3 regions of the Actinoallomurus vinaceus genome follow, and region 1 is predicted to be linked to each of the others. Evidence: riboswitches for the same ligand, from Rfam matches in the RefSeq annotation. Region 1 holds a riboswitch; each other region holds the start of a gene.
The links. Region 1 has a riboswitch for cyclic di-AMP ahead of ABEA24_RS23695 (CHAP domain-containing protein). Riboswitches for the same ligand answer to the same signal wherever they lie in the genome.

Region 1 (9,575 bases):
GGAAGGGCGCCGTGAACCCGGCGCCCTTCCAGCGCTGCGCGCGTACCATGCCGCCTCAGCCCTCGACGCTGATACCGCGGGACTTCAGGTCGTTCACCGTCCACTGCTGCATGTGGGCCAGCAGATCGGTGACCTTCTGCTGTTTGGTCATCACCTTCGCCCAGCCGGTGGCCATCTCGGTGTACATGGCGGTCCAGTCCGGGCCGAACGTCCAGTCCGTGGCGACGAGGGGGAAGCTGTCGGTGACCACCTTCTTCGAGGCGTCGTAGCTGTCGCCCAGCAACGTCTTGGGGAGCGCGTTGTCGATGAAGGGGGAGGCGTCGGCCACCGCGGGCATGAGGCCGTCACCCGTGGCCGGGTCGGCCATGATCTTGACCGCTCCGGGGTCGGTCGACAGCCACAGCGCCGCCTGCGCGGCCTGCGCGCGGTCCTTGCACTGTGAGGTGACGACGTTCAGGCCACCGCTCTTGTTCGTACCGGCCGGGGTACGGGGTGCTTCGCCGTTGAAGGTGGGCCAGGGCGCGAGCGCCCACTGTCCCAGGGACTTGGTGAAGTTCTTCACCATGCCGGCCATCTGCCAGGTGGAGATCTGGCGGGTGACCGTTCCGCCGGTGTCGTAGTTGCGCTGGACGGCGGCGTAGTCGGAGAAGGACAGGCTGGAGTTGAGGTTGTCGTCGATGATCTGCTGGATCACCGCGGCCGCCTTGAGGGTGGCGGGGTCCTGGAAGTTCACCTTCCACTTGTCGCCGTCGATGCCGTACCAGTGCGCACCCGCCTGCATCGCGAGGGTCTCCAGGGTGCTGGGGTCCTCACCGGCGTAGTTGGTGATCTTGATGCCGTGGGCCTTCAGCGTCTTGCCGGCGGCGATCACGTCGTCCCAGGTGGCCGGCGGCTTGAGTCCGTACTTCTTGAAGACGTCGGTGCGGTAGATGGTGAAGGCGGGCGAGGAACTGGTGGCGACGCCGTACACCTTGTCCTGGACGAGGGTCCCGGCGTAGGCGCCCGCGTTGAACTGCGCCTTGTGCGGGGCGATCCACTTGCTGATGTCGGCCAGCATGCCCTGCGAGACGTAGGTCGTGACGTACTCGGCGGTGCTCTGCATCAGGCAGGGCGCGTTGCCCGCCTTGAACGCGTTGGTCAGCTGCTGCGGCGCCGTGGCGTCCGTGATCTTCGTGTACTTGATCTGTACGTCCTTGTGACTTGCGTTGAAGGACTTCACGGCGGCCGCCTGGCCCTGGTCCCACCCCCAGTAGGTCAAGGTGGCCGGGCCGGACGCCTTCGAACCGGACGTGCCGCAGGCCGTGAGCAGGCCGCCGACGGCGAAGGCCGCCACGGCCACGGGAAGACGCCTCCTGGTCGGGTTCATCGGGCTGCTCCTTGGATCAAGAGTTCACGGGGAGGGAGCTTGCGGGTTCGGGACGGCCGACATGGCTGGGGCATGTTCGGTTCCTTGGCTCTGAGCGCGTGGACGCCGGCGGCTGACGAGAGGGTGGTCACGGCTCGCCTGATAGCGGGGGCTGTGGGCGGGATATAGAAAACGATTGCTGTCGAATGTAGGGACCAGCCACCGATCAGGCAAGAGGGGCGGGCCGGTTTGTTGCCGGGATGTGTCCGCTGGGTTGCCGCTTCATCGGCCCCGCTCACCTGTCAGGTCATCGGAGTTCGGTTCGGGTTGCGCACGGCCATGGCCGAGACCGGACCCGTGCCGGGATCGCATGTCGACACGGGCATCCCTACGTCGTACCATGGCGTAGAAAACGTTTTCTATCTGTGGAGTACTTATGGCCGGCCGAAGCATCCTCGTCTACACCCGGACGACGGCCTACCGGCACGACTCCATTTCCGCGGGCGTCGCGGCCTTCCGTGAGCTGGGCGCGCGACACCGCTTCTCCGTGCACGCCACCGAGGACCCCGCGGCGTTCACCACGGAGCAGCCGTCCGCCTGGGACGCGGTCGTCTTCCTTTCCACGAGCGGAGACGTCCTGGAACCGGCGGGACGGCAGGCGCTGCGGAGATACGTCGCCGAGGGCGGAGGATTCCTGGGAGTCCATTCGGCCGCCTGCACCGAGTACGACTGGCCCGAATACGGCGCGCTCCTCGGCGCCCGCTTCAACGGGCATCCGGAGATGCAGCCGGGCCTGGTAAAAGTGCTCGACCGGATTCATCCGGCAACAGCCCACCTGCCGGAACGCTGGCACCGGACCGATGAGTGGTACGACTTCCGCGACGGTCCCGCACAGGTCCGGGTGCTGGCGACGGTCGACGAGCACAGCTACCGCGGCGGCCGCATGGGACCACATCACCCGCTCGTCTGGTGCCGTGAGTACGGCGCCGGCCGCACCTTCTACACCGCGCTCGGCCACGCCGCGGAGGCCTTCGCCGAGCCGGACTTCCGCGAGCATCTGCTGGGCGCCCTGCGCTGGACCGCCGGCTGGACCCCCGACGGGTCCGCCGACGGCCCTGCGGCGGGCGACGCCGAGACGCCGGGTTGAGCGCTAGCCGATCTTGGGGCGGGCCCGTTCGACGATGGCGGCGAAGTCAGCGCCCGGAGGGAGGGTGCCGAAGGCGCGGCCCCAGTCGCCGCTGAGGCGGGAGGCGCAGAAGACGTCGGCGACCGCCGGGTGCCCGTGCCGGACCAGCAGGGAGCCCTGCAGCACCAGGGCGAGGCGCTCGACGATTCGCCGGGCGCGCAGCTCGAGCGTCGCGACGTCGGTGAGCGAGTCCTTGACCTCGGCGACGGCGGCGTCCAGACGCGCGTCGGCACCGGCGGCAAGGCCGACCTCGGTGAAGAACGCCTCCACCGTCTCCGGCTCCTTCACCATCGCCCGCAGTACGTCGAGGGCCGCGACGTTCCCGGAACCCTCCCAGATCGAGTTGAGCGGCGACTCGCGGAACAGCCGCGGCATGCCGGAGTCCTCGACGTAGCCGTTGCCGCCGAGGCATTCCAGCGCCTCCGCGGCGTGGGCGGGCCACCGCTTGCAGACCCAGTACTTGCCGACGGCGAGGGCGAGCCGCTTGAACGCGGTCTCGCCGCGGTCGGTGGCCCCGGCCAGGCGGAGCATGAGCACGGTCGCGGCCTCCGACTCGACCGCCAGGTCCGCGAGGACGTTGCGCATCAGCGGCTGGTCGATGAGGTACCGGCCGAACACCTGGCGGTGCGCGGCGTGGTGGGTCGCCTGGACGAGGCCTTCGCGCATTCCGGCGGCCGCGCTGATGACGCAGTCGAGCCGGGTCATGTTGACCATCTCGATGATCGTGCGGACGCCGCGACCCTCGTCGCCGACGCGCCAGGCGACCGCGTCCTCGTACTCCACCTCGGCGGACGCGTTCGACCGGTTGCCCAGTTTGTCCTTGAGTCGCTGCAGGCGGAGGGCGTTGCGCGTGCCGTCGGGCAGCACCCGGGGCAGCAGGAAGCAGGTGAGGCCCTCCGGCGCCTGGGCGAGGACGAGGAACACGTCGCACATCGGCGCGCTGGTGAACCACTTGTGGCCGGTCAGCAGGTAGGTGCCGTCGGGCCGGGGCACGGCCCGCGTCGTGTTGGCCCGGACGTCGGAGCCGCCCTGCTTCTCCGTCATCGACATGCCGGCGAGGATGCCCTGCTTCTCCGCCGGCGGCCGCAGGCCGAAGTCGTACGTGCCGGACGTCAGCAGCGGTTCGTACTGCCGGGCCAGCTCGGGCGCGTGGCGCAGCGCCGGTACGGCGGCATAGGTCATCGAGATGGGACAGCCGTGTCCGGCGTCCACCCGCCAGACGTGGAACTTCGCGGCGCGGGCGACGTGCGCCCCGGATCGTTCGGTCCACGCCCGGGCGTGCAGGCCGTGGCCCACCGCGACGCGCATGAGCTCGTGCCAGGCGGGGTGGAACTCGACCTCGTCGACGCGATGGCCGTACCGGTCGTGGGTGCGCAGCACCGGCGGGTGCTCGTTGGCGAGGCGGCCCCACTCGCGCGCCTGCTCGGTGCCCGCCAGCCGGCCGAGCTCGTGGACGGCCTCGGCCGCCCAGCCGCCGCCTTCGCGGAAGAGCCCGTCCAGGAGGGCGGGGTCGTCGGCCACGTCATGACCGACGAGCGGGGGGACCTGGTTGAAGACCTCATGTGTCGTCATCGACCGCTCCGATGCTGCGCTGGGCGAAGGTGATGAGATGCGCTATCAAGCCGGCCTGCGCGTCCGCGTGGCCGGCGGCATGTGTTCGCGCGTCCGCGCCATCGGCGGCATGCGCCGGTACGTTTGCGTCGTCGGCGGCATGTGCCGGTGCGTTCGTGCTGTCCGCGGCATCTTCCGGTGCGCTCGCGTGGCCGGCGGCATGCACCCGTACGTCCGCGTCGTCGGCGGCGTGCGGCTCGGCGGAACGGCCGGCACCGATCGCGAGGGGGCCGACGAGGGCCTCGCCGATGGCTCCGACGAGCGCCGCGGCGCTGACCTCGACGTCCTGCTCGGGGAGCTCACCGGCGGCGATGCCACGGCCGATGAGCCCGGCGAGGACGGCGGCGTACGCCCGGCGGAAGACCAGGCGCTCGGCGTCGACGGCGGGATCCACCGGCTCGGCGAGGAGCGCGTACGCCATCCGCGGGGCCCGCAGGGCCCGGCCCGCGAACGTCTCGATCACCGCCGCGATCCCCTCCGCCGCCGAGCTCTCCAGCGACGCGGCGCGCGCGAACGCGTCGACCTCGCGCTGGGAGGCCACCCGGAAGACCTCCGCGACCAGGTCGGCCTTTGCCGGGAAGTGGCGGTAGACACTGCCGGTCGCGACGCCCGCTCGCCGGGCGACGGCCGCGATCGAGCAGCCGGCGTAGCCGCGCTCGGCGACGACCGCCAGCGCGGCGGCGCGGATGCGGTCCCGGGAGGCGCTGAGCCGGGCCTCGACACGGGGCGTACGGCGGTAGGGCACGCAAGAATTGAACCGCAGTTCATTCCTTCCGGGCAAGGGCGGCCGTCGGGAAGGACAAGCCCTCGGGAAGGACAAGCCGCCGGGGAAGGACAAGCCGGGAACGGTGAGCTGGGAACGGTGAGCCGCCGGGAACAGCAAGCCGTCGGGAACGGCAGAACGGCGCGGGATCTCCTCAAATGAGGGGATCCCGCGCCGTCCGGACCGGCAGGCGAGGGGGGGAGCGGGTGACGCCCTGCCGGTGTCGAGGGGGCGGTTACGCCTTGCCGGTGGCCGTGGCGTAGCCGGTGCCAGAGTGGCGGTACACGCCGCCCTTGCCCAGTTCGAGGACCTGGAACTTGACCGTGATCGAGTTCGACGCGGTGCCGGTGAGGTGCTGCATCATCTTCTCCGACAGGTCGATGAGCGCCGGCGGGTTGTGCTGCGCGACGGCCCACTCGGCCGGGCCGAAGTCCTCCACGATGCCGATCTCGCTCTTACCGTTGTAGGTGACCTTCACCTTGGTGCCGAGCGGCCAGTACGGGCTGGCGAGCGTCTGGTACGACATCGGCTTGCCGGAGGCCGTCGACGGGTCCCAGAAGGACGTCGCGGTCGAGACGCCGCCGGGCAGGGCCGCCTTCTTCTCCTTCTTGAGGTCCTTCTTGATGCTCACGAACAGCCGGTCCTGGTTCGCCGTGGCGACGCGTTTCTCGGTCTGCTCGGGCGCCTGCGGGGCGGACGCCGCGGGGGCGCTCTGCGCCGAGGATGCCGACTCCGGGGTGTTTCCGTAAGCGAGGGCGGTGGTCACGCCGGCGCCGGCCAGGGTGACGCCGGCGGCCGCGGTGGCGATGGCCTTCGTCGAGAACCTGATCATGGAAATTCCTTTCGGGGGCATGGGGGAACGGGGGCATGAGGGATGGGGGGATCCCAGGGGCGATGCCAGGGGGATTCGAAGGACCGCCCGGGAAGGGGAGGTCGGCGCGCGCCGCATCGCTCGGCGGCGACGCGGCACGCGCCGGCCCGGGCGATTACTGGGCGTACTCCGGGTAGCCGTAGCCCACGACAGAGGAGGTGCTCCGGGTCCGGATCTTCACGGCGTCGTCCGTGTTGCCCTCGACGGTCTGGATGGTGCCGTCGTGGTTGTCCTTGATGACCAGGCCGACGTGGTCGATGCCGTCGACACCGCCGCCGTTCCAGGAGAAGAAGACGACGGCCCCGGGCTTGGGCGCGTTGCCCCAGCGGCCCTGCGAGATGAACCACTTGGCGTGGGCCGGGGTGAACGCGTCAGCGCCCATTCCCTTGACGCCCAGCTGGTCGCCGACCCAGGAGACGAACATGTCGCACCACGAGGCGTTGGCGTAGTCGCCGACGGACCCGCCGTTCTCCGCCACGCCGCGCGCGGCGTACGGGGTGCCCATGAACCACTGGTTGAACTTGCTGCCGCCGGCCGCGTTCTCGGTGGTGCCGACCTGGGAGACGGCGAGCTTCAGCACGTCCGTGGCCGAGGGCAGCCTCTTCTGCACCTGCTTCTGCGGCGCGGCGAGGGCGCGCGTCTTGACGCGCGGGTCGTCGCGCAGGGCGTTGGTCTGGATCGCCCTACCCATACCGGGATTCGGTATCTGCGCGACATGGTGCGCCGCCTGGTGGGTCGCACCGGGGATCTGCGCGGAGAGAGCCGGCCCTGCGGAGGCCACGGTGATCGCGGCCGCGCCGGCGGTGGCGGTGCCGGCGATGACGCCGGCGAGGGTCTTGCGGTTCAGGGTGAAGCGGGGTTTGGCGTGTCGAGGGGACACAGGGGGGTACTCCTTCGGCTTCCATGCCGCTTACCGGGTTAGCTGACGGGTTCGGGCGTGGAAGCTGCCCTACGGCACGATGTGCCGATTCACCCCAGTGATGCGGTGGGTCCCCGGTTCCGCGAGGTGCGGATTCAGCGGGTCGCCCGCTCATGCGGGCGGCTCGAACAAAGAGACACGTCTGCCGTCGCCGGGCTAGGGGTAGCGGTGACGGCCGGTATTCAGATCAGGGCGGACTCGCGGACAAGGTTCTGCTCCTTACTTCCAGTACGCCTACCGGGTTAGCTGACGGGTTCGGGCGTGGAAGTCGGCCCTACGGCACAGGGGATGTGCCGATTCACCCCGGGACTTCTGATGGGTCCCCGGCTCCGTGATCTTCACGGACTCGACGTTGCCGCTCCCGCTCCAAAATGGATCAACGGGTAGTCCACGGGAGTGGCGCGTTTTGGGATATGAACCGTCTCGGCTCTGTACGGAGGCCCTCGCACGCGTCTTCGCGCCGCGCTGTCTGCGCTGGTGGGCCGGCCGTGCCGGCGGATGTCGGGCGGCGCGTGGGGGGCGTCGCCGGACTGAGAGGAACATATCAGACAAATAGCGACGTGCCAAATACCACCGTCGGACATAAGTCACGTGATGGGTGCCACAAAGATCGCTATAAAGATCAATCCGGCAGCCGTTTGATCGACTTTTACCTTTCCGGCCAGAACAATCATGAGTGGCCGCAAAGGGCGATCAGCGTCGCCACATATCCGAACAGCCTTACGGCGCAGGGTATTCCGCGGCCCGTCACGGCAGGTGACCGCCGCCCGGTAGGAGGCGCGCCGGAGCGCCACGGAGGGAAGGTGTCAGCGCGCCACGGAGGGAAGGTGTCAGCGCGCCACGGAGGGAAGGTGTCAGCCCGCTGCCGCGACGCGATCGCCACGCGTCAGGATCTCGCGATAACGCTGCACGGTGATCTCCGCCACCTCGGGCGCGGCGCCCAGCACGGGCGAGACCGCCACCGCCCCGGCCTCCAGGGACTCCTCGCGGACCTTGTCCGCGAAGTAGCCCGGGGCCAGGAAGTAGGACGCCACCGCCACTCGCGGCGCGCCCGCGTCGTACAGCATGCGTACGGCTTCGGCAGGGGTGGGACGGGCCGCGGAGGCGTACGCGGGGACGACGGAGCGCCAGCCGCGCCAGTCCCGCGCCATCCGGCCGATCGTCGCGTTCGCCGCCGGATCGCTGGAACCGGCGGCGGCGAGCACCAGAGCGGTGCCCGGGTCGGGGCGGACGCCGACCTCGGCGAGCCGCCGCTCCAGGGCCCGCGTCATCAGCGGGTGCGGGCCCAGCGTCGCCCCGTAGTGCAGGGTCAGCCGCGGGTGGGCGCTGTGTACCTCGCTGAGCGCCCCCGGGATGTCGGTCTTGCTGTGGTACGCCGCGGTGAGCAGCAGAGGGAGCACGACGGCCTCGTCGGCCCCCTCTCCGACGAGACCACCGAGCGCCTGCCCCGGGGCCGGGGGAGCGTGGTCGAGATACGAGGTCACGACCCGCACCCCCGATGAACGACGAACAAGATCGAGAAGTTCCTCGATCGTCGCCGCCGCACGGGGATCCCGGCTGCCGTGGGCCACCACGACCAGCGGGATCGTCCGCGTGCTCAGAGGTTGATGCCGCATTCGGTCTTTCCGGTGCCGGCCCAGCGTCCGCTGCGCGGGTCCTCGCCCGGCGCGACCTGCTTGGTGCAGGGCTCGCAGCCGATCGAGGGGTACCCGTCGTACTGCAGCGGGTTCACCAGGATGCCGTGCTCCTCGATGTAGTCGTGGAGCTGGGCCTGGGTCCAGCGGGCGAGGGGGTTGACCTTGACCTTCCCGCGCGCGGCGTTCCACTCGACCACGCGCGAGCCGCGCCGGTGCGAGGTCTCCTCACGCCGGATGCCCGTGATCCACGCGAGGTACGGCTCGAGCGCGCGGTTCAGCGGCTCGACCTTGCGCAGGTGGCAGCACAGGTCCGGGTTCCGGCCGTACAGCCGGGGCCCGAGGTCGCGCTCCTGCTCGGCGACGGTCCGGGAGGGGGTGACGTTGACCACGTTGACCGGGTAGACGGCCTCGACGGCGTCACGCGTGCCGACCGTCTCGGCGAAGTGGTAGCCGGTGTCGACGAACAGCACGTCGATGCCGGGGCGGACCTTCGAGGCGATGTCGACCAGCACGGCGTCCTTCATGGACGACGTGACGCAGATCCGGTCGCCGAAGGTCGCGATCGCCCACCGGATGATCTCCTCGGCGGAGGCCTCCTCCAGTGCGTCGGCGGCCGATTCGACGATGTCGGTCAGGTCGAGCGCCGCGGGGGCGCGCTCGTACAGGAGTGTCATGCCGAGCCCTCCCGTCTGGGAGCGCCCGTGGCGCTGAGCGCGCCGAGCCCGATGAAGCGGAGCTTGAACGCGCGCGTGCACGCCCGGCAGTGCCAGCCGCCGTCGCTCTCGTACGGCTCGAGGTCCTCGTCTCCGCAGTAGGGGCAGTAGAAGGGAACGGCTCTCTCGGTCACTTCAGCTCACCTTCCTCCGCACGCTGCACCCACGCGGCGAAGGACTCGCCGTCGTGCCTGCCCTCCTGGAATCTGCGCAGCACCCTCTCCACGTAGTCGGGCAACTCCTCGGCGGTGGTCTTCAGTCCCCGGATCTTCTTGCCGAACTCCCCGCCGATCGAGCCGCCCAGGTGCACCTGGAAGCCCTCGACCTGGTCGCCGTTCGCGTCGGTGACCAGCTGGCCCTTCAGTCCGATGTCGGCGGTCTGGATGCGCGCGCAGGAGTTCGGGCAGCCGTTGATGTTGATCGTCAGCGGCTCGTCGAAGTCGGGCAGGCGCTGCTCCAGCTCGTCGATCAGGTCCATGCCGCGCTGCTTGGTCTCGACGATGGCGAGCTTGCAGAACTCGATGCCGGTG
Region 2 (9,575 bases), on a different contig from region 1:
CGCACCCTGGGCGCGGGGCTGGCGGACGCGTTGAAGGCCATCCACAAGGAGGGACTGATCCACCGGGACCTGAAACCGTCCAATATCCTGCTCGCCGCCGACGGGCCCCGGGTCATCGACTTCGGGATCGCCCGCGCCGTCGACGCCTCCGGAGCCACCGCCCGCGTCGGCACGCCCGGGTTCATGTCCCCGGAACTGCTGACCGGTCAGCCGCTCACGCCGGCCTGCGACGTGTTCGCTCTCGGCCTGGTGCTGGCCCACGCGGCCGGGGTGCGGCCGTTCGGCGAGGGGCCGGTCGAGGCGCTCAACTACCGGATCGTCCACCAGGACCCCGATCTGACCGGCCTCGACGGCGGCCTGGCCGACGTGGTGCACGCATGCCTGGCCAAAGACCCGGCCGGCCGTCCGACACCCGCCGCCCTCATCGGCCTGTTGTCGGATGGGGGCGAACCTGGCCCGTGGCTTCCCGGCGACCTCCAGACCATGGTCGCCACACGTCTGGCACCCGCGAGCGAACCACCCACCGGCGGCCCGCGCACCCCATCTCACACCCCGTTCGACGGCGGCGCGAAGAGCGTGAAGCAGGCGTACCGCTGCGCCGAGTGCGGCTGGCAGACGTCCAAGTGGGTCGGGCGCTGCGGGGCGTGCCAGGCGTGGGGCACAGTTGACGTGGCGGGCGCGGCCAAGCCCGCACGGGTCGTGACGCCCGGCGTCGTCTACCAGACGACTCTGCGGAACGACGCTGGCAGCTTCTTTTCGGGGCTCGGCGGCGTAGTCCTGTGCTGCTTCGGATGGTATGGGGGTGTCATTCGTTCTCCCCGCCCAGTCTGGTTTCTGATAGTAGTCGGCGCAATTTTTGGGCTGTTGGGGGTCTTCCTCATGTATGAGGCATTGCGGGGGAGCGCACGCAGACTGGTGATCACCGCGTCCGGCTTGGACGTCACCGTCGGCGAAGAACGCCACGCCTACGAGTGGGACGACGTGGCCAAGGTGACCATCATGAGACACGAGGATGGCGAAGCCTATATCTACGTCTACCCGAACCCGCATTGGAGCCCGCCTAAGAACGCCGAAGAAGGTCCAGGAAATGGCTGGGTCCCTGTGGGCCGCATTGACGAGTTCGGCACCCCCCCGAAAATCGTTGAGAAGGCGATCGCCCACTACGCCGGACCGGTCTGGGAACCTCCACCTGACTCCCTGTTGGAAGCCGACTCGGCCGACGTTTGGCGCCCGGACACCTCCAGGTCGTGATCACCGAGTCCGGTGATCACCGGCATCGCTCGCCGTGACGCGGCCGAACACCCCGTGGACGAGGCCGACCCGCATGGATCGCGTCCCCGAAGGGACGCTCGGCCGGGCCGATCGCGCCGACGCCGGACGTCAGAGGGTCCGGCGTCGGCGCGGGGAGGCCGCGGTCGTCAGCCGTACTGGGGATAGCCGTAGCCGACGACCTGGTCGGTGCTGCGGGTACGGATCCGCACGGCGTCGTCGGTGTTGCCCTCGACGGTCTGGATGGTGCCGTTGTGGTTGTCCTTGACGACCAGGCCGACGTGGTCGATGTCGTCGATGCCGTGGCCGCCGTTCCAGGCGAAGAACACGACCGCGCCGGGTTTGGGAGCGCTTCCCCAGCGATGCTGCTGCTGGAACCACCGGGCGTGCTCCGGGGTGAAGGCGTCGCCGCCGATTCCCTTGACGCCCACCTGCGCGCCCACCCAGGTGACGAACATGTCGCACCAACTCGCGTTGGCGTAGTCGCCGATCGACCCGCCGTCCCGCTGGACGCCCCTCTTGGCGAACGGCGAGGACATGAACCACTGGTTGAACTTGGTGCCGCCGGCGGCGGTCTCCGTCGTGCCGACCTGGGAGAGGGCCAGCTTCAGCGCGTCGGCGGCGGTCGGCACCTTCTGCGGACGATTCTCCTTCGGTTTCTTAATGGGCCTGGCGTCCAGTCCCCGGCCGGGAATGGGCCACTGCTTGGCCTGGCTCGCCGGGGGGAACGGGATCGCGGCCGAGGCGCCCACGGCATGGTGGGGAAGAGCAACGGTGGGTGACGCCTCGGCCGGCCCGGCCGCGGTCAAAATGATCGCGGCCGCACCGCCTGTTGCGATGCCGGCGAAGGCAGGAATGAGACGGACCGCGGACGGCGTCTTCTCGGGTCGGGGGACACAGGGCACCGGGGGAACTCCTTGGCTTCCATTCCGCTTACCGGGTTAGCTGACGGGTTCGGGCGGGAAGCTGCCCTACGGCACGAGGGGACGTGCCGATTCACCCCGGGACTTCTGTGGGTCCCCGGTTCCGCGGGGGGCGCGGATTCAGCGGGCCGCCCGTACGACGGACGGCGTCAAAAGAGGATGGGGGAATGGCCGCCATTGTGATGGCGGCGCGCGGTTTGGAGATGAACCGGCTCGGTCGAGCGCGCCCCGGGCACGCGTCTTCGCAAACGCGCTATCGCCTGGGACGACGGATTGGCCATCGCCGGCGGATATGCGGGCGACGCATACGAGGCGCCGCGAGAGTTATAGGAACATAGCAGGACAAAACACGCGCATAACACTAGGCAATTATGTGATCTGGGTCACTTAATCGCCGAGACTGGCGCTACGAAGCCTCGCAGAACACAACTGGTGTGCATCTTGCGACTATTTCGCCTAATGAGATTAGAAAGGCCATTTGTCGCTGAATGATGCTGATGTGACGGGAGAGGCCAGTGTTCTCCCGCGATCAGTCGCCGACCTCCACCGCGAGCCGGGTCAGCTGGACGCGGGAGGCCACCTCGAGCTTGCGGAAGATGTGGCGCAGGTGGAAGGCGACGGTGTGCGCGCTCATGAACAGCTGATCGGCGACCTCGCGGTTGGTGAGGCCCTGGGCGACGAGCTCGGCGACACGGCGTTCGGTGTCGGTGAGGCTGGCCCAGCCGGAGACGGGCCGGTCGGCCCGGCTCCAGTGCCGGCGCCGGATGCCCAGCCGCCTGAGCCGGCGGCGGACCCGAGCGGCGTCGCGCACCGCTCCGAGGGCCGAATAGCCCGCCAGCGCGGCGTCCAGGCCGCCGATGGCCTCCCGGCGTGTCCCGGGGCCGTCCGCCGCGAGCAGGCCTCCCAGATCCTCCGCCGCCGAGGCGCGCGCCCACGGGTCGGCGTATCGTTCGGCGGCGCGCCGCAGGGCGGCCCGATCACGGTCGAGCAGGCCGCGCGCGTGCGTCGCGGTGACACCGACGTCGGCGAAGACAGGGTGGTCCGCGGCCAGCCGGTCCATCGCCGCGACCACCCGCTCAGCGTGGGCCCGGTCGCCGAGGGCGAGCGCCGTCCGTACGAGCCACGGCGCCGCGGTCGGCTCGCCGACCAGGGTCCAGCAGTTCGCCGCGGCCTCGTCACAGAGCCGTACGACGGCCTCCTCCGCCGCTGCCGGCCCGTCGCGGGCGACGGCAAGCTGTGCCCGCACGAGATGGAACCCGGCCTCCGCGTGCGGCGATCCGTACTGGGACAGCGCGGGCCGCTCCGCCTCGGCGTACCGCCACGCCGCGGTCAGATCGCCGGCCCGTAGCGTCGCCGCGACCAGCACCGCCAGCGCGGACGACGTCAGCAGGTGCGGTCCCAGGTCGCGCGTGCTCGCCAGGGCGGCCTCGGCCTCGGCGACGGCCTCGTGGAACCGGCCCCCGGCCAGGTCGAGACGGGCGCGGATGACGCCGGGCGCCGCCGCCCAGGCCAGGTTCCCGGTCGTTTCGGCGTCCTCCGCGGCGCTCCCCATCACCGCGCGGGCCTCGTCCAGCCGGCGGACGTCGGTCAGCAGCATCGCCAGGATCATCCGGGGGTGACGGCCGCGCGCCTCCGCGGACCTCGCCCGCCGTACGGCCTCCCGGGCGAGGCGCAGTCCGTCGGTCAGCCGCCCCGCCTCCCAGTCGGACAGGGCCAGCCGGATCAGAGCCCCGGTGATCAGCAGGTCGCCGTGCCCGGCCGTGGCGGACACGATCCGATCCGCGTGGGCGCGCACACCCGCGTCGTCGCCCACCCCGGCCAGCGCGTCGAGCAGGGCCAGTTCGGCTTCGTCCCGGAGGTCGCGGGGCACGCCCTGATGGGCGAGGACGGCGGTCGCCTCGGCCGCGGCCTCGGCCGCCCGCCCCCGGAGCTGCAGGAGCCCGGCGCGCAGACAGTGCAGCCGGAGGTACGAGGCGTGCGACAACGGCCGGGTGAGCAGCGAATCCGCGAGTTCGGCGGCCTCTTCGAGGCGGCCCACCGCCGTGAGGACGTGAATCGCCGTCAGCGTCCGGGCGGGCCAGGCCGGCTCCCGGGGGCCGGTCAGCCGGAGGGCATGCGTGGCCAGGTCCGCGGCCGCTCGCGGAGAGGCGGGGATCACCTCGGCGATCGCCCGGTCGAGTACGGCCAGCGCCCGGGCGTCGCCCGCCCGGATGCCCCGGATGAGGTGGGAGGCGGCGGGGAGCACGGCCGTCCTGCCCCGCCCGAGCAGGAGGTCCCCGATCTGCCGGTGCAGCGCCCGCCGGACCGGCGCGGGCACGGTCGCGGCGGTGATCCGCCAGACCAGGTCGTTCCGGAAGGCGAGCTCGTCCGGTCCGGCGACCAGGAGCCCTCGGGAGAACGCCTCGTCGATCCAGGGCAGGAGGGCGGCCGGTGTGGTCCCGAGCAGCTCGGCCGCGTCCTCCGGAGCGAACGACCGTCCGATGATCGCGGCGACGCTCAGCAGATGACGTGTCGCCGGGCCGACGGCGTCGAGACGGCGCCTGACGTCGTCCTCGACCCGGCCGGGGAGCCGTACGGCCACGAGCCGGGCGTGCCCGTCGACGATCCGGACGGCCCCCTCGTCCAGCAACCCGGACAGCAGTTCGGTGAGCAGCGCGGGGTCGCCCCCCGCCTCGCCGGCGAGGCGCAGAACGTCCGCGCCGGGGACGCCGCCCAGCACGTCCGCCGCGACCTGCCGTACGGCGGCGTGGTCGAGCGGGCCGATCGTGAACCGGACGGCGCCGTCCCGCTCGAGCAGGTCGAACAGGCGGCCGGCGTCCGTCGCGCGGTCGGTCGTGCGGCGGGCCAGCAGCCACACCACCGGGGCGGCGGCGAGCCGCCGCGAGAGGGTCCGGATCGCCGTCAACGCCACCGGATCCGCCCACTGCAGGTCGTCGAGGCTCACCATGACCGGACCGGCTCCGGCCCGTTCCTCCAACTCCGAGCCGAGTCTCTCGACGATCCACGACTGCTCGTACGCCCACCGGACCGGCCCTTCGCCGTCGACGACGTCGCGGCCCCCGAGCGCGGAGAGCAACGGCTCGAAGGACGTCGGCGGCCCGAACTCCCGCCCCTCCCCGGCCACCGTCGAGAACCCGCGCTCCGCCGCCGCCCGCGCCGCCACCGCGAGCAGGAGGCTCTTCCCCGCCCCCGCCTCGCCGTCGACGAGGAGAACGCCGGACCGGCCGGCCCGTCCGGCGCCGAGAAGGTTCGTGACGGCGTTCCACACGTGTTCGCGGCCCCGCATCACCTTCCCGTCGACGGCCGCCTCCACGTAGGACGGCACAATCGCCATGAAATGGGCGTACCCGCTGTGCCGCCCCGACGACCGTCCGACCACCTGGTCATCGGCGCGGCCGATCACTCCGGGGGCGTCAGTAGCCGCTCGCCGCCGGGGCGTTCTGGGCGGCGTCCACCGGGATGTTCGCGCCGTTGACGGCCCTGGCGTGGTCCGAGAGCAGGAACGCCACCACCTCCGCCACGTCCTCGCCGCTCGGCAGCGCTCCGCCGGGGAACTCACCCAGGAAACGCTCATAGCGCTCGGGTTCACGCTGCCGGAACTCGTCCCACCCGCCGCCGGGGATCAGCATCGAACCCGGGCTGACCGTGTTCACCCGGATCCGGTCCGCAGCCAACTCCCGGGCCAGCGTGCTCGCCATGTAGATCTCCGCCGCCTTGGCCGCCCCGTACTGGGTGTTGCGGCCCGGCTTCCACCCGGAGATCGACGACACGATGACCACGTCTCCCCGCCCGCGCGCCCGCATGTGCGGCACGCAGGTCCGGATCGCGTGCGCCGAGTGCCCGACGTTCAGCTCGAAGGTCCTCGTCCACTCCTCCGGCGTCGAGTCCATCAGCCCGCCGCCGAACGCGTCCCCCGCGTTGGTCACGAGCCCGTCGAGACCGCCCAGCGCCTCCGCGGCCGCGTCGACGAAGGCCCCGAGTTCGTCCGGCACGGTGACGTCGCACGAGCGGGCGAACACCCGGGTCCCGTACTCGGCCTCGATCTCACGCGCCGTCGCGGCCAGCGTCTCTGCGCTCCTGGCGCACAGCGCCACCGCACAGCCCTCCGCCGCGAGCCGGCGCGCCACGATCCGGCCGAACCCCTTGCTGCCGCCGGTCACCACGACCGCGCGGTCCCGCAACCCGAACGTCACTGTGCCTCCCTCACCTCACGTCGTTCACTTCGGGCAGCCATGATCTCGTGATCGCCCGGATCCCGGTGCGCCGCGGGCCGCCCGATGGCCATATCGACTTCCTGCGAAACGTCGATAGCGCCCTATACTCCGCGTCTATGGCGGATGCTGCGGTCTCACCGGATCCCGACCTGATCCGCGCGTTGCGGGCGCTGTCGAACCCGATGCGACTGCAACTGCTGTCGTGGCTGCGCGAGCCCGAACGCCACTTCTCGCCGGAGGGAGCCATCGCCGACCCGGCCGAAGTGGGGGTGTGCGTCAGCCACATCCAGGCCAAGGCGGGGCTGGCCCAGTCGACGGTGTCGGCGTACATGGCCGAACTCGAGCGGGCCGGCCTGGTGCGGTCGACGCGCGTGGGCAAGTGGACCCACTACAAGCGCGACGAGGAGCGGATCGCCCGGCTCGTCGCCGACCTCGGGCGGACCCTCTAGGCCTGCGACGTCGTACGGCCGACGACGTACAGCGCCGCGCGCGTGTCCTGTCTCAGTGGCGGCTGAAAGTTTCAGCCGCGTTCCCGGTCCTTTCCCAGGTCGGCGTACATGCGCGCGTCCAGGTGCCGGAGCGCTCTTGCGATGCGGTCAGGGGCGGGTGATCGTTGCCAGCGCCCGCAAACGCCGGAGCAGGGCCGGGTGCCGCTTCGCCGCCTTTCGCCAGGGAGAACGCTCATGCCGATCCACCGGAGCTCGTGGTGCAGAGCCGTGATGGCCGCGGTCGCGGTACTGCTCGCCGGATTGGGGCTCGCCGCGATCCAGACCGCCGCCCGTGCCGCCGTGTCGTGCTCGGCGACGTATGCCAAGAGCTGGGACAACGGGAGCGCGTTCGGCGCCGATATCACGGTGACCAACACCGGTGACCCGCTGACCGGCTGGACGCTGAGCTTCGACTTCCCCGACAACCAGGTGATCACTCAGATGTGGGGCGGCGTGCCGGCTCCGGCGGTGCCCACCCCTGCCGGTGCGGCCATCACCGTCACCCCGGCCTCGTACAACGCCTCCCAGGGCACCGGGGCGACCTGGACCGTCGGTTTCAACGGCACCTACACCGGCGCCAACAACGCTCCGAGCGTCTCGTGCGCCGGCCCCGGTTCTGGAGGAACGCAGCAGGCTCTGGTGGTCTCTCCCACGAGCGTGAGCGTGCCCGAGGGCGGGACCGCCGGCTACACCGTCCGCCTGAACGCCCAGCCGTCCGGCAACGTGACGGTCACCAGCACCGCGGGTACCGGTGACGGCGACATCACCGTGGTGAGCGGCGCGACCCTGACCTTCACCACGTCCAACTGGAGCACCTCGCAGACCGTGAGGCTCGGTGCCGCCGAGGACCCCGACAGCACCAACGGCACCAGGCCGATCACCGTGGCGTCCAGCGGTCTGACGTCCGTCACGGTCAACGCGACCGAGGCCGACAACGACGGCGGGAGTACCGGGGGAGCGGCACCCGCGCTGCACGTCTCCGGGAACCGCCTCCTCACCGCGAGCGGCGCCACGTACCGGATGCTGGGCGTCAACCGATCCAGCGGAGAGTTCGCCTGTGTGCAGGGCAAGGGGATGTGGGACAGCGGCCCGGTGGACCAGGCGTCGGTCGACGCGATGAAGGCCTGGAACATCCACGCGGTCCGGATCCCGCTGAACGAGGAGTGCTGGAACGGCACGGACGGCACACCAAGCGGCGCCACGTACCAGCAGAACGTCAAGGACTACGTGAAACTGCTGGTCGCGAACGGCATCACGCCGATCGTGGAGATGCACTGGAACCACGGTCAGTACACCGGCCAGGGCGCCGGCTGCTCGGACACGGCGGCGACCTGCCAGAAGCCGATGCCCGACGCGCAGTACGCGCCGACGTTCTGGACCGGCGTGGCCAACGCCTTCAAGGGCGACGACGCCGTCGTCTTCGACCTGTTCAACGAGCCCTACCCGGACGCCGCCGCGAACTGGGACGCGACCGCCGCCTGGACCTGCTGGCGCGACGGCGGCACCTGCACCGGCATCGGCTACCAGGTGGCCGGTATGCAGTCACTGGTCAACACGGTGCGCGCCACCGGCGCGACCAACGTGATCATGCTCGGAGGCGTCGCCTGGTCCAACGACCTGAGCCAGTGGCTGACCTACAAGCCGACGGACTCGACCGGCAACCTGATGGCGGCGTGGCACACCTACAACTTCAACACCTGCTCCAACACCTCCTGCTGGGACAGCCAGGTCGGCGCCGTCGCCAAGCAGGTGCCGGTGCAGGCCGGTGAGATCGGCCAGAACTCCTGCGCCCACGACTACATCGACCAGGTGATGGCGTGGGCCGACGCGCACGGCGTCGGGTACACCGCCTGGACCTGGAACCCGTGGGGCTGCAGCCAGGGCAACGTGCTCATCACCGACTTCAGCGGCACCGCGACCAGCACCTACGGCGAGGGCTTCAAGGCCCACCTGCTCACCCAGAACCCCCTCTCGTAGGACCACGCGGCCGGGTCCTGACGGGTCCGGCCCGGTCCGCGAGGGACACGCCCAGGAGCCACCCATGCTTCGCAGACTCGACCTGTACGCCCTGCTCGCCGTCCTCATCGCGGCGGTGGCCCTCGGCGTCGCCCTGCCCGCGCGGTCGGCGACCGCACCCGTCCGGATCATGCCGCTCGGCGACTCGATCACCGCCGGGCCCGGCTGCTGGCGCGCGATGCTCTGGCACCACCTGCAGACCGCCGGATACACGAACCTCGACTTCGTCGGCAGCGTTCCCGACGGCGGCTGTAACTACGGGTACTCCTACGACGGCGACAACGAGGGCCACGGTGGGTACGCCGCCACCGGCATCGCCGACCAGAACCAGCTGCCGCCGTGGCTGGACGCGGCCAAGCCCGACATCGTGCTGATGCACCTGGGCACCAACGACATGTGGGGCGGCTCCATCCCCACCGACAGCATCCTCGCCGCGTACACGAAGCTGGTCGGCCAGATGCGGGCGAACAACCCGAACATGAAGATCATCGTGGCCCAGATCATCCCCATGAACCCGTCGAGTTGCCCCACCTGCGCGGCCGGCGTGGTGGCGCTCGACAAGGCGATCCCGGGATGGGCGTCCGGTCTCACGACCGCCCAGTCGCCCATCGTCGTCGTGGACCAGTGGACCGGATTCGACCCGGCCACGGACACCGGCGACGGGG
Region 3 (9,575 bases), on a different contig from region 1:
TTCCAGGAGGACTCGGCTGGTGACCCCCATCCTTCCGCCCCCAGTGCGGACAAGCACAGCAAGGAGCGAGACATGTCAACGTATCTCCTGGTACACGGCGCCTGGCATAGCGGACAGTGCTGGGAGCGAGTGGTCCCGTTCCTGACGTCGGCCGGACATCGGGTGCTCGCCCCGTCGCTGACCGGCCACGGAGACAAGGCGCATCTGCTCAGCCCCGAGGTAGGGCTTGACACGCACGTCGATGACATCGTCACGCTGATCACCGAGGAAGACCTCACCGAGGTGGTACTCGTGGGACACAGCTACGCCGGGCTGGTCATCTCGTCTGCGGCCAACCGAGCGCCGGATCGGATCGCACATCTGGTCTACCTCGACGCGATGGTCCCGGAGGACGGTGAGAGCGCGGCCGACGTCATGCCCCTGACCCAGGGCATGATCGACCTCGCCGCGAAGTCCGATGGTGGCTGGCGGGTTCCGCCTCCGGAGCTGCCGCCGTCCTCGGGTCTGTTCGGGGTCACCGATCCGGTGGACGTCGCCTGGCTGCGCACGATGCTGTCGGATCAGTCGGTGCGTTGCTTCCAGCAACCGGTCCGACTGGACAACCCGGCCGTGAACGGGATCCCACGGACGCACATCCACTGCGTCGCCGGCGTGCCGAAAGGCTATGAACGGAGATCTGTCCCCGCGATACAGCCCAACGGTTCCCCGGCACAGGTGTGGGAGTTGCCGACCGGCCACGACTGCATGATCACCTTGCCGGGCGAGCTCGCCGAGCTACTGCTCAAGCTCGGGTGACCCGCCCATCCGGCGCCGACCGCACCAGCCTGGGATTCCGGGGCGTCGATCAGCGTTAGGTCGGCGGCCGTGAGCAACTCGGGTCGGGCGTCGTACTGGGGCGTGCGTCAGGGCCGCGGCGGGAGCCATCACTGCTTGGCGTACCGCTTCCGCGGCGGTTTACGATGCGTGCCGGAGGTGGCAGATGCCCGCGTTCGACACGGCCGCCTATCTTCGACGCCTCGGCGTTTCCGACCTGGGACCGCCCAGCGTCGCGGGCCTGCGCACTCTTCACACCGCGCAGGTCGAACGCATTGCCTACGAGGCCCTCGACGCCCACCTCGGCCGGCTGACCTCCATCGACCCGTACGACTCCGCCGCGCGGATCGTGGCCGGACGCGGCGGTTACTGCTACCACCTCAATGGCGCGTTCTCCCTCCTGCTGCGCGCCCTGGGCTATGACGTGACCTGGCACCGGGCCGGAGTGCAGGAGCATGATGTCGTGCCTCCTCCGGGTCCGGCGCTCGCCAACCATCTGGCGCTGACCGTGCGCGGCCTGCCGTCCGGGGAATGCCCGGAGGGAGCCTGGCTGGTGGACGCGGGGCTGGGCGACGGGCTGCACGAGCCGCTGCCGCTGCGTGTGGGGGAGTATGTCCAGGGGCCGTTCCGGTTCCGGGTCGGGCGCTCGCAGGTCGAGCCTGGTGGCTGGCGGCTGGAGCACGATCCGCGTGGAACGTTCGCCGGCATGGACTTCGAGATGCGGCCCGCGGTGGTGACCGACTTCCTCGACCGGCATGTGGACCTGTCGACGTCCCCGGAGTCGGGGTACGTGCGGACGTGCACGGTGATGCGGCGCGACGCCGACGGCGTCGACGCACTCATCGGGTGCGTGCTGCGGCGGATCGGCCCCGGCCCGGACCGGCGGCGTGTCCTGGAGACCAGGAGCGAGTGGTACGAGGTGCTGGCGGAGGTGTTCGGGCTGGAGTTGACCGATCTGGGTGCCGCCGGCCGTGAGGTGTTGTGGGCTCGCGTCCGCAGCGCCCACGAGGCTTGGTCCGCCCGTCGCAGCGCGGGTACCTGACTCGCGATGGGGCCGACCAGCCGGCGAGTTCCGCGCCTGGGCGCGTCGTCAACCCTAATATCGAACAGATCTCGACATCGACGGTTGTCAACGCGTACGTGGACCGCGCAGTGCCGTTGAACTGACACTCAGAACGTCTCATCTCCGCCCGAGAGGCGTGTCGAATGTTCGAGCCCCTTGCCATCCCGGTTCGTACGACCCGGGCACGTCTGCTGGGCGCGATCACCGCGCTCGCTATTGCCGCGTTCACCTTCGCTGCCGTCACGCTTGTGGTCGTCGCGAACTCTCACCCGGCGGCGGCGGTGACCAAGCACCGTGTGCTGTTCGACGACAGCAAGGCCGAGACCGCGGGCAACGCCGATTGGATCATCAGTACGAGCATTCCCGACCCGACGAAGCAGAACGCCTCGCCGTCAGTGGAGACGGACTGGACCGGCGCCATCTCGGCCTGGGGTGTGGCCTTGCAGAAGACCGGCAACTACACCCTCGACACCCTCGCCCCAGGCAAGACCATCACCTACGGCGATTCCTCCAACCCCCAGGACTTGTCGAACTTCGACGAGTTCGTGCTGCCCGAGCCCAACGTCCTGCTCAGTACGGCCGAGAAGACGGCCGTGATGACATTCGTCAAGAACGGCGGCGGGCTGTTCCTGATCTCCGACCACACCGGCAGCGACCGCAACAACGACGGCGCCGACTCGCCGAAGATCATTAACGACCTGATGACCAACAACACGGTCGACAGTACCGACCCGTTCGGATTCAGCGTCGATCTGCTCAACATCGCCAGCGGCTACCCGACCGCCATCACTGACAGCACCAACCCGGTCCTGCACGGCCCGTACGGAACCGTGACCGCGGGTGCCCTCTACAACGGCACCACCGTGACCCTGCACCCGGCCGACAACGCAGGCGTCAAAGGCCTGCTCTACCTGACCACCGCGACGCCGGGCGGGACCACCGGGGCCTTCTTCGCCACCAGCACCTTCGGCAACGGCCGGGTCGCCTTCTGGGGTGACAGCTCCGACATCGACGATGGCACCGGCCAGTCCGGCAACACCCTGTACAACGGCTGGAACGACGCCAAGGCGACCGACGCGCAACTCGGCCTGAACGCGACCGAGTGGCTCGCCGGCGCCGGCGACACCACCACGCCGCCCCCGACCTCCTCGTGCACCCCGGCGCAGCTGCTCACCAACCCCGGTTTCGAGTCCGGCTCCGGCGCCGGCTGGACGGCCACCTCGGGTGTCATCAGCACCTCCTCCAGCGAGCCGCCCCGTACCGGCGCCTACGACGCCTGGCTCAACGGCTACGGAACGGCCAACACCGACACGCTCTCCCAAACCGTGACCGTGCCGGCGGCCTGCTCGACCGCCTCGCTCAGCTTCTGGCTGCACATCGACACCGCCGAGACGTCCACCTCGACCGCCTACGACACCCTGAAAGTCCAGGTGCTGGGCAGTTCGGGCACCGTGCTGTCGACCCTGGCGACCTTCTCCAATCTCAACGCCGCCACCGGCTACCAGCAGCACAGCTACAGTCTCGCCGCCTACGCGGGCCAGGCCGTCACATTGAAGTTCACCGGAACCGAGGGGTCGCAGCTGCAGACTTCGTTCGTCCTCGACGACACCGCACTGAACGTCTCCTGACCCGCCTCCGGTCGTCCGTACCCGCGTCCCGGTGGCAGGCCGACCGGGACGCGGTGCGTCGGCCCTCTGATTACGGACGGCCGGCGCCGACGTAGTGCGAGACCCAGTAGGTATTGGACATACTGGCGTACTGCACGTCGGTGCCGGTGTGCGGGGCGTGAATGAATCTACCGCCGCCGACGTAAATGCCTTCGTGGCCAAGGCTGTCGAAGAAGACCAGGTCGCCGGGCTGTAGATCGGACTTGGCGACATGGCGGATGGCGTTGTACTGGTCCGGGACGATGCGGGGAAGATCGACGCCGGCGGCACGCCAGGCCATCATCGTCAGCCCGGAACAGTCGTAGCCCGTCGGGCCTGTCCCGCCAAAGATATAGGGTTTGCCGAGCTGGGCGATGGCATAATTTACCGCTTTGCCGGCCTGGCTGGATGCGGAGCCGGTGGAGCTTCTACTGCTTTTCGAACCACTGCTATTGCTGCTGCTTGTCCTTTTGGTGCTTCCGCTGGGGCTGCCGATCTTGGCCAACAGTGCCTTCTGTTTGGCGATTGCCTTCTCGACGGTGGCTTTCTGCGCCTTCAGTGCGGCTGTGGTCGTGGTGACGGTCTGCAGCGTTGCCCGGGCTTCTTCCTGATCGCGCCGGAGGCGCTGGGTCGATCCCAACAGTGCGGTCATCTCCTGGCTTCGCCTGTTGGAAAGCGCGGTGAAGTTCGACATATTATCCAGCGCCGCATTGGGGTCCTTGGAGGCGAGGACGCTGGTGCTGTCGAGCGTGCCGTTCTTGTAGGCGGCGACGGCCATCTGTGCCACCCGGATGCGGAGGTTCTGATACCTGGGTTTCTCTGTGGCCACTTCATTGTTGATCGCGGAAAGATGCTTCTTTGCGGCGTCCAACTGTGTCTTGGCCTTATCGTACTTATTGGCGAGTATGTCGACCTGGCTGTTCAGCTTCTCCAGTTTCTTCTTCGCTGTCGCCGCAGACGAGCCGGTAGCCGCGTTTGCGCCGCTCGAGGGGAGAAGAAGAGCGGCGCTTACCGTCAAGGCCGCAATGCTTCCCAGGCGGCCAGAATTTATGAGCCGCGAATATGAAGATGTCACGTACGAACTCCTCTCCTCACGCCTACCGGGTTAGCTGTCGGGTTCGGGCGGGAGATGCCCTACCGAGCGCCGGGCGCTGCGGATTCACCCCAAGTACTTGGGTCCCCGGTTCCCTGAACTGCAGGGATTCGGCCGGCGGCCATGGTTTTTGTGTGACACGTGGGACCGCCGAGTGGTGAGGAGTCTAGGGGGTCAATGGGGGCAAAGTCACCGAATCGTGATAAACGGTACGATTTGCGCATGCTTGCTAACGCGATGTAGGCGAACATCGGTGTAGACCCCTCTATGCTGTGCGATCCGCCTACTCGGGCCGCTTGCTTGATTACAGAGCGTTCGCATGGCTTAAGCGGCCAGGTGGTGGAAGGCGAACGGCTCAGCGGTCGACGAGGACGGCGTCCCCGAACGCGGACCACGGGCGGGCATGTCTGGCGATATCCACTGGTCGCAAATGATTCGAGGGAGCATGATGGCCGGGTGATTCCGCTCGGGGAGCGGCGGCGTAAGGCGCGGGAGCAAGCCGCTCGGTTCGACGCCCAGCTGACCGTGTTCGGCGAAATGCTTGCGGTGCACCCGTTCGCCGTCGATCGTCCGGGCTCTACTCACGAGATGGCCGTGGAGTATGCGCGAGCCCTGGACGCCTATGAGGCCGCCAAGCGGGAGGCCGGCCGTGACGTGGCGCTGGCCAGACGCGAACTCGATGCCGGCATGGCCGCGCTGAATCGCCTCAACACCCATCTCGTCGGCACCTCGCTTCCCCAAGCGGGGATGGCGGAGCCGAACGTCCCAACGCCGAAAGCCAAAAGCCGAACGCCCCGAGCGAACGTGACGACGTCCGCCGGTCCAGTAGGTCCGGACGTCCCTCGACCGACTCCCACACAAACGGGTGCGGCGGACGGCCGGTCAAGGCCCCGGCTGCGTGACCGTTACATGCCGGAGCAACTGGCGCTGCGGGCAGGCCTCGTGGCCTTGGTCGTGTACACCCTCGCGGTGATCGCCGTGGGCACTTGGATCATGGCGCTGTGCAGCATCTTGTTTCTGAACGTGGGTCTGGGATTGGCTGGTGGCGGCGGCATATTCGCATGGGCGGTGTTGAACGACATCCGGGGTGCCGTCAAGGGGGGACTCGTCGAAGCCGAGTACCGCCATACCGCCAAGAAAGCCTGGCGCAAGGTCGACGAGGCTCCCTGGGAACAGCACTACGTCTACGTCGATTCCGAAGGCCGGGAACTGATCTACCGGCGTGGCGTGCCCAGCGGATCCCTCAAACCGCTGCCGACTCGCCGGTTGTGGCTTATCGAGGGCGACAGGCCCGAACTGCGGGCCTTCTGGCCACCGCTGTTGAGTCCGCTATCGTTGATCTTCACTGTCCCCCTGTTCCTGGCCGGTGCCGTCGTCAGCCTGGGTGCCGTTCCCGGGGTGCTGATCGCCGCGCTGATGGGCCACTCCTGGGGGTGACACCTGTCGCGAAGCAGGCCCAAGCGTGGGCCGGTTGCTAACGCGGGCGCTGACAACTGACCTGGACGACCTGCCCATCAGGGTGTCCGCACCTCACGCTCGGGGTCCGCAATCGGTAAAGTCGTCGGACATGGCGCGTTCCAAAGTAACGCTCGCGAGTGGCGGACGCCGCATCGGGGCGGCAATCATCGATGGGGTCGTCCTGAGCCCGGTCATAGTCGGATATGCCCTCCTGCCTACCGTGTCGGCGACTCTTTGGCTCGCCGTTTTCTGCTTCGGCTACTTCGCGACTCACCACGTCAGGAGCGGTCGAACCTTTGGCAAGTACTTCATGGGTATCAAGGTGATGAGCACGGACTTCGCTGATATCGGCATCTGGACGGCGGTATGGAGGGCTGGATTCGCAACTCTTCTTGCGTTCCTCACTGCCGGAATCGGCGGAATCATCGACTTGGCGTGGAGTTTTTGGGATCCAGACGGGCAGACCCTGCACGACAAGGTTGCTAATACCTGGGTGATCGTGACAGACCAGGGCGAGGTCGATCCTTACGGGACATCAGATCCTCACCTGCGCCGGTGAAATAGGTCGTCGGTCCGATTCCGACGGGCGGCTCCCAGGTCAGAGGCCCCGATCCCACCCGAGGACGGGGCCTCTCGCATGACTGGGTGACCAACTGAGTGACCAGGACTCGGGCTGATGGCGGATCGCATCCTGGTCGATCGCCGTCACCGCACGGTGAGTCGGATGACCGGGTATTCCCGGTCGGTCTTCTGCTGGTACTTCGCGTAGCGGGGCTGGGCGGTGGTGATGCCCTGCCATGCCTGCTCACGGTCGGTGCCGTCGAGCACGTGCGGCGTCACCGGTACGGCGTCGTGGCCGGGCAGTTCTATCGACGCCCGGTCGGGGTGCGCCATCAGGTTGAGGTGCCAGTCCGGGTGCCGGCTCCCCCCGCCCGACGCGACGATCAGCCAGGCGTCCTCGCCGTCGGCGAACCACGCGAGCGGCGATTGCCGCGCCTGCCCGCTGCGGCGGCCCACCGTGTGCAGGATCAGTACGTCCATGCCCATGAACGTGCCGCGGCCACGTCGGATCTTGCGGTTCATGCGGGCGTTCATTCGGTGCTGCATCCACCGTGACACCGGTCCGGGCGTACCGCGCGTGCGCCCTTCGCGACTGCCCGCCTGCTGGTTCTGTGTCATTGGCTTCCTCCAGTCTCGCCGGACGGCTCAGGGGAGCTCGTTGATGCGGATCTGGTTGCCCGCGGGGTCGCGGAAGGCGCAGTCACGGATCCCGTACGGCTGGTCGGTCGGCTCCTGGGCGACCTCGGCGCCGCCGGCCTGCAGCCGCGCGAAGACGCCGTCGAGGTCCTTGGTGGCCAGGATGATGCGGGCGTACGTGCCCTTGGCCATCATCTCGGCGATGGTGCGGCGCTCGTCGTCGGTGATGCCCGGGTCGGCGGCCGGCGGGTACAGGACGATGGACGTGCCGGGCTGGTCCTTGGGGCCGACCGTGAGCCAGCGCATCGTGCCCTGTCCGACGTCCTTGCGGATCTCGAAGCCGAGGATGTCGCGAAAGAAGGCCACGGAGGCGTCCGGGTCGTTGTGCGGGAGGAAGCTCGCGTTAATGGTGATGTCCATGGCTTTCACGCTAGGCGTGGCCCGATGACCGGCGCTTCTCGATTCCTGACCGGTCTGGCCACTTGTTCCACTGGGGGTCGGCGGCTATCCCTCGCCCGCGCGCAGCACCTCGCTCAGCCGGCGGCGGCGCCGTAGCGCCGACTCGACGGGTACCACCACGGCGACCGCCGCCAGCAACGCGACGGTGACCAGACCGAGCCGTCCCCACGGCAGCACGAGGGCCGGGTCGGCGGCCTGCCCGGTGAGCGTCCGCAGAGCGAGCGGGCCGAACGTCAGGCGCGCGAGCAGCGCCCCGAGCAGTGGGCCGCCCACGGCGGCGACGAGCACCGGCGGCAGCAACTCTCCCGCGGCGACCCAGCGGGCGTCCCGTGGCCGCAGGCCGAGGGTCCGCAGCCGGGTCAGGGTCTGCCACCGTTCCGGCGCGCTCGCGGCCGCGCCGAGGCCGAGCGCGAGCAGCCCCAGGGCCAGGAGGGTCGCGGTTGAGGCCCACGCCAACCGCAGCAGTCCCGAGGTCAGCGGCGCCGTACGGCGTGCGCGGAGCACGTCAGTGCGCAGCACGGCGTTCGCGGCGACGGCGCTCGCGGTGACCGCCCGTGCCGCTCCGGGGCCGGTCGCCCACACCGTGTTCGGGACGGTGGGCATACCGGCGGCGGCGAGGGTCGCGGCGTCCACGAGGACGACGTCGTCGGCGTCGCCGACGGCGGGTGCCGTGCCGACGGCGGTGAGCCGGATGGCCGGGGCACCGTCCCGGAGCAGTTGCAGGCGCATGCCGCGCCGCAGGCCGCCGTTGCTCGAGCGCACCAGCGCGGGGACGTCGCCGTGACCGGTTGCCGTGAGCGCGGGCGCGTGCGGCCGCGGGGTGGAGGCCGGCAGCCGCTGGAACGCGGCGGCGTCCACGACCACCAGGCGCGGTGCGACGATCACCGAGTCGGCGACGATGCGCGCTCTTTCGGTCACCTGGCCGGCGACGGCCTGCCGGACTCCCGGCGCGGCGGCGATGCGCCGGGCGAGCGCGGGCGTGGAGGCCGCGGCGGCGGGCGCGACGTCGAGGCGGGCATCGGCGCCGGCGGTACGCCATGCGCCGTCGGCCAGGCCCCGGCCGGCGGTGGCGTCGAGGGTGAGCGTGTACGACGCGAGCGCCGCGGAGGTCACCAGGACCAGCAGCGGCAGCACGCGCGCGGACGTCGCGGCCGCCCGCGCGGCGCCGAACACGGCCAGTGGGCGGCGTGAGCGCAGTGCCCGCTTCAGGGCGAGGCGCGTCCCGGCGGGCAGCAGCCGCCGCAGGACGAGCGCGCCGGCGAGAACGCCGAGGGCGGGCGCGCTCGTGGGCAGCGCCACGCCACCGTCCGGCCCGGTTCCCGCCGCATCGCCGGAGGGGGCGGCCGGGAGGATCCCGCGTTGGTGCAGCGCGACCAGGGCGGCGACCGCGGCGATCAGGATCGCGGCCTCGAGGGTGGCATGGCGCAGTTGGTCGGTGCGGCGGGCCCAGCGCCGCGCGCTCCGGTTGGCGGGGACACGGCGATCGCGGGTGGCACGGGCGGCGGCGAGCGTGCCGTACGCCGGGCCGGCGGCGGCAGCGGCAAGGACCACCGGGACCACCCACCCCCAGGAGGCGCCCGGGGCGACCGTACGGGCGAGCGCGAGCCCGGCCGCGGCGGCGGACAGCGCCACCACGGCGGATTCGAGCAGCAGTTCGGCGCCGAGGTCGGGCAGGGCCGCCCCCCGTTGCCGGGCGGCGGCGAGAGCCAGGGTACGGCGGCGCACCAGCAGGTCGGCGGCGAGCAGCAGCACCAGGACCGCGGCGGCCAGGACGCCGATGAGCAGGACGGACGCCTGCGCGGATGCGGCGCTGACCTGGGCGCGAACATCCCGCAGCACGGCGTCG

Region 2: another riboswitch for cyclic di-AMP. It lies ahead of ABEA24_RS43555 (CHAP domain-containing protein); the one in region 1 lies ahead of ABEA24_RS23695 (CHAP domain-containing protein).
Region 3: another riboswitch for cyclic di-AMP. It lies ahead of ABEA24_RS02280 (C40 family peptidase); the one in region 1 lies ahead of ABEA24_RS23695 (CHAP domain-containing protein).

The regions. Positions count from the first base shown of each region.
Region 1 covers NZ_BAABHK010000006.1:439,486-449,060, forward strand. Annotated here, with positions in the region: gene ABEA24_RS23665 (carbohydrate ABC transporter permease) at 1-49, opposite strand, end outside; gene ABEA24_RS23670 (ABC transporter substrate-binding protein) at 56-1,366, opposite strand; gene ABEA24_RS23675 (ThuA domain-containing protein) at 1,782-2,492, shown strand; gene ABEA24_RS23680 (acyl-CoA dehydrogenase family protein) at 2,496-4,103, opposite strand; gene ABEA24_RS23685 (TetR/AcrR family transcriptional regulator) at 4,090-4,887, opposite strand; gene ABEA24_RS23690 (RlpA-like double-psi beta-barrel domain-containing protein) at 5,141-5,737, opposite strand; gene ABEA24_RS23695 (CHAP domain-containing protein) at 5,892-6,656, opposite strand; cyclic di-AMP (ydaO/yuaA leader) riboswitch at 6,670-6,806, opposite strand; cyclic di-AMP (ydaO/yuaA leader) riboswitch at 6,913-7,057, opposite strand; gene ABEA24_RS23700 (sirohydrochlorin chelatase) at 7,550-8,311, opposite strand; gene ABEA24_RS23705 (phosphoadenylyl-sulfate reductase) at 8,293-9,006, opposite strand; gene ABEA24_RS23710 (PDDEXK family nuclease) at 9,003-9,179, opposite strand; gene ABEA24_RS23715 (nitrite/sulfite reductase) at 9,176-9,575, opposite strand, start outside.
Region 2 covers NZ_BAABHK010000018.1:103,097-112,671, reverse strand. Annotated here, with positions in the region: gene ABEA24_RS43560 (serine/threonine-protein kinase) at 1-1,251, shown strand, start outside; gene ABEA24_RS43555 (CHAP domain-containing protein) at 1,419-2,174, opposite strand; cyclic di-AMP (ydaO/yuaA leader) riboswitch at 2,186-2,328, opposite strand; gene ABEA24_RS43550 (LuxR C-terminal-related transcriptional regulator) at 2,722-5,526, opposite strand; gene ABEA24_RS43545 (SDR family NAD(P)-dependent oxidoreductase) at 5,606-6,385, opposite strand; gene ABEA24_RS43540 (ArsR/SmtB family transcription factor) at 6,523-6,855, shown strand; gene ABEA24_RS43535 (cellulase family glycosylhydrolase) at 7,090-8,871, shown strand; gene ABEA24_RS43530 (cellulose binding domain-containing protein) at 8,936-9,575, shown strand, end outside.
Region 3 covers NZ_BAABHK010000001.1:545,943-555,517, forward strand. Annotated here, with positions in the region: gene ABEA24_RS02265 (alpha/beta fold hydrolase) at 73-795, shown strand; gene ABEA24_RS02270 (arylamine N-acetyltransferase family protein) at 980-1,855, shown strand; gene ABEA24_RS02275 (hypothetical protein) at 2,020-3,504, shown strand; gene ABEA24_RS02280 (C40 family peptidase) at 3,575-4,540, opposite strand; cyclic di-AMP (ydaO/yuaA leader) riboswitch at 4,603-4,741, opposite strand; gene ABEA24_RS02285 (hypothetical protein) at 5,072-6,052, shown strand; gene ABEA24_RS02290 (RDD family protein) at 6,183-6,632, shown strand; gene ABEA24_RS02295 (nitroreductase family deazaflavin-dependent oxidoreductase) at 6,779-7,252, opposite strand; gene ABEA24_RS02300 (VOC family protein) at 7,280-7,690, opposite strand; gene ABEA24_RS02305 (FtsX-like permease family protein) at 7,775-9,575, opposite strand, start outside.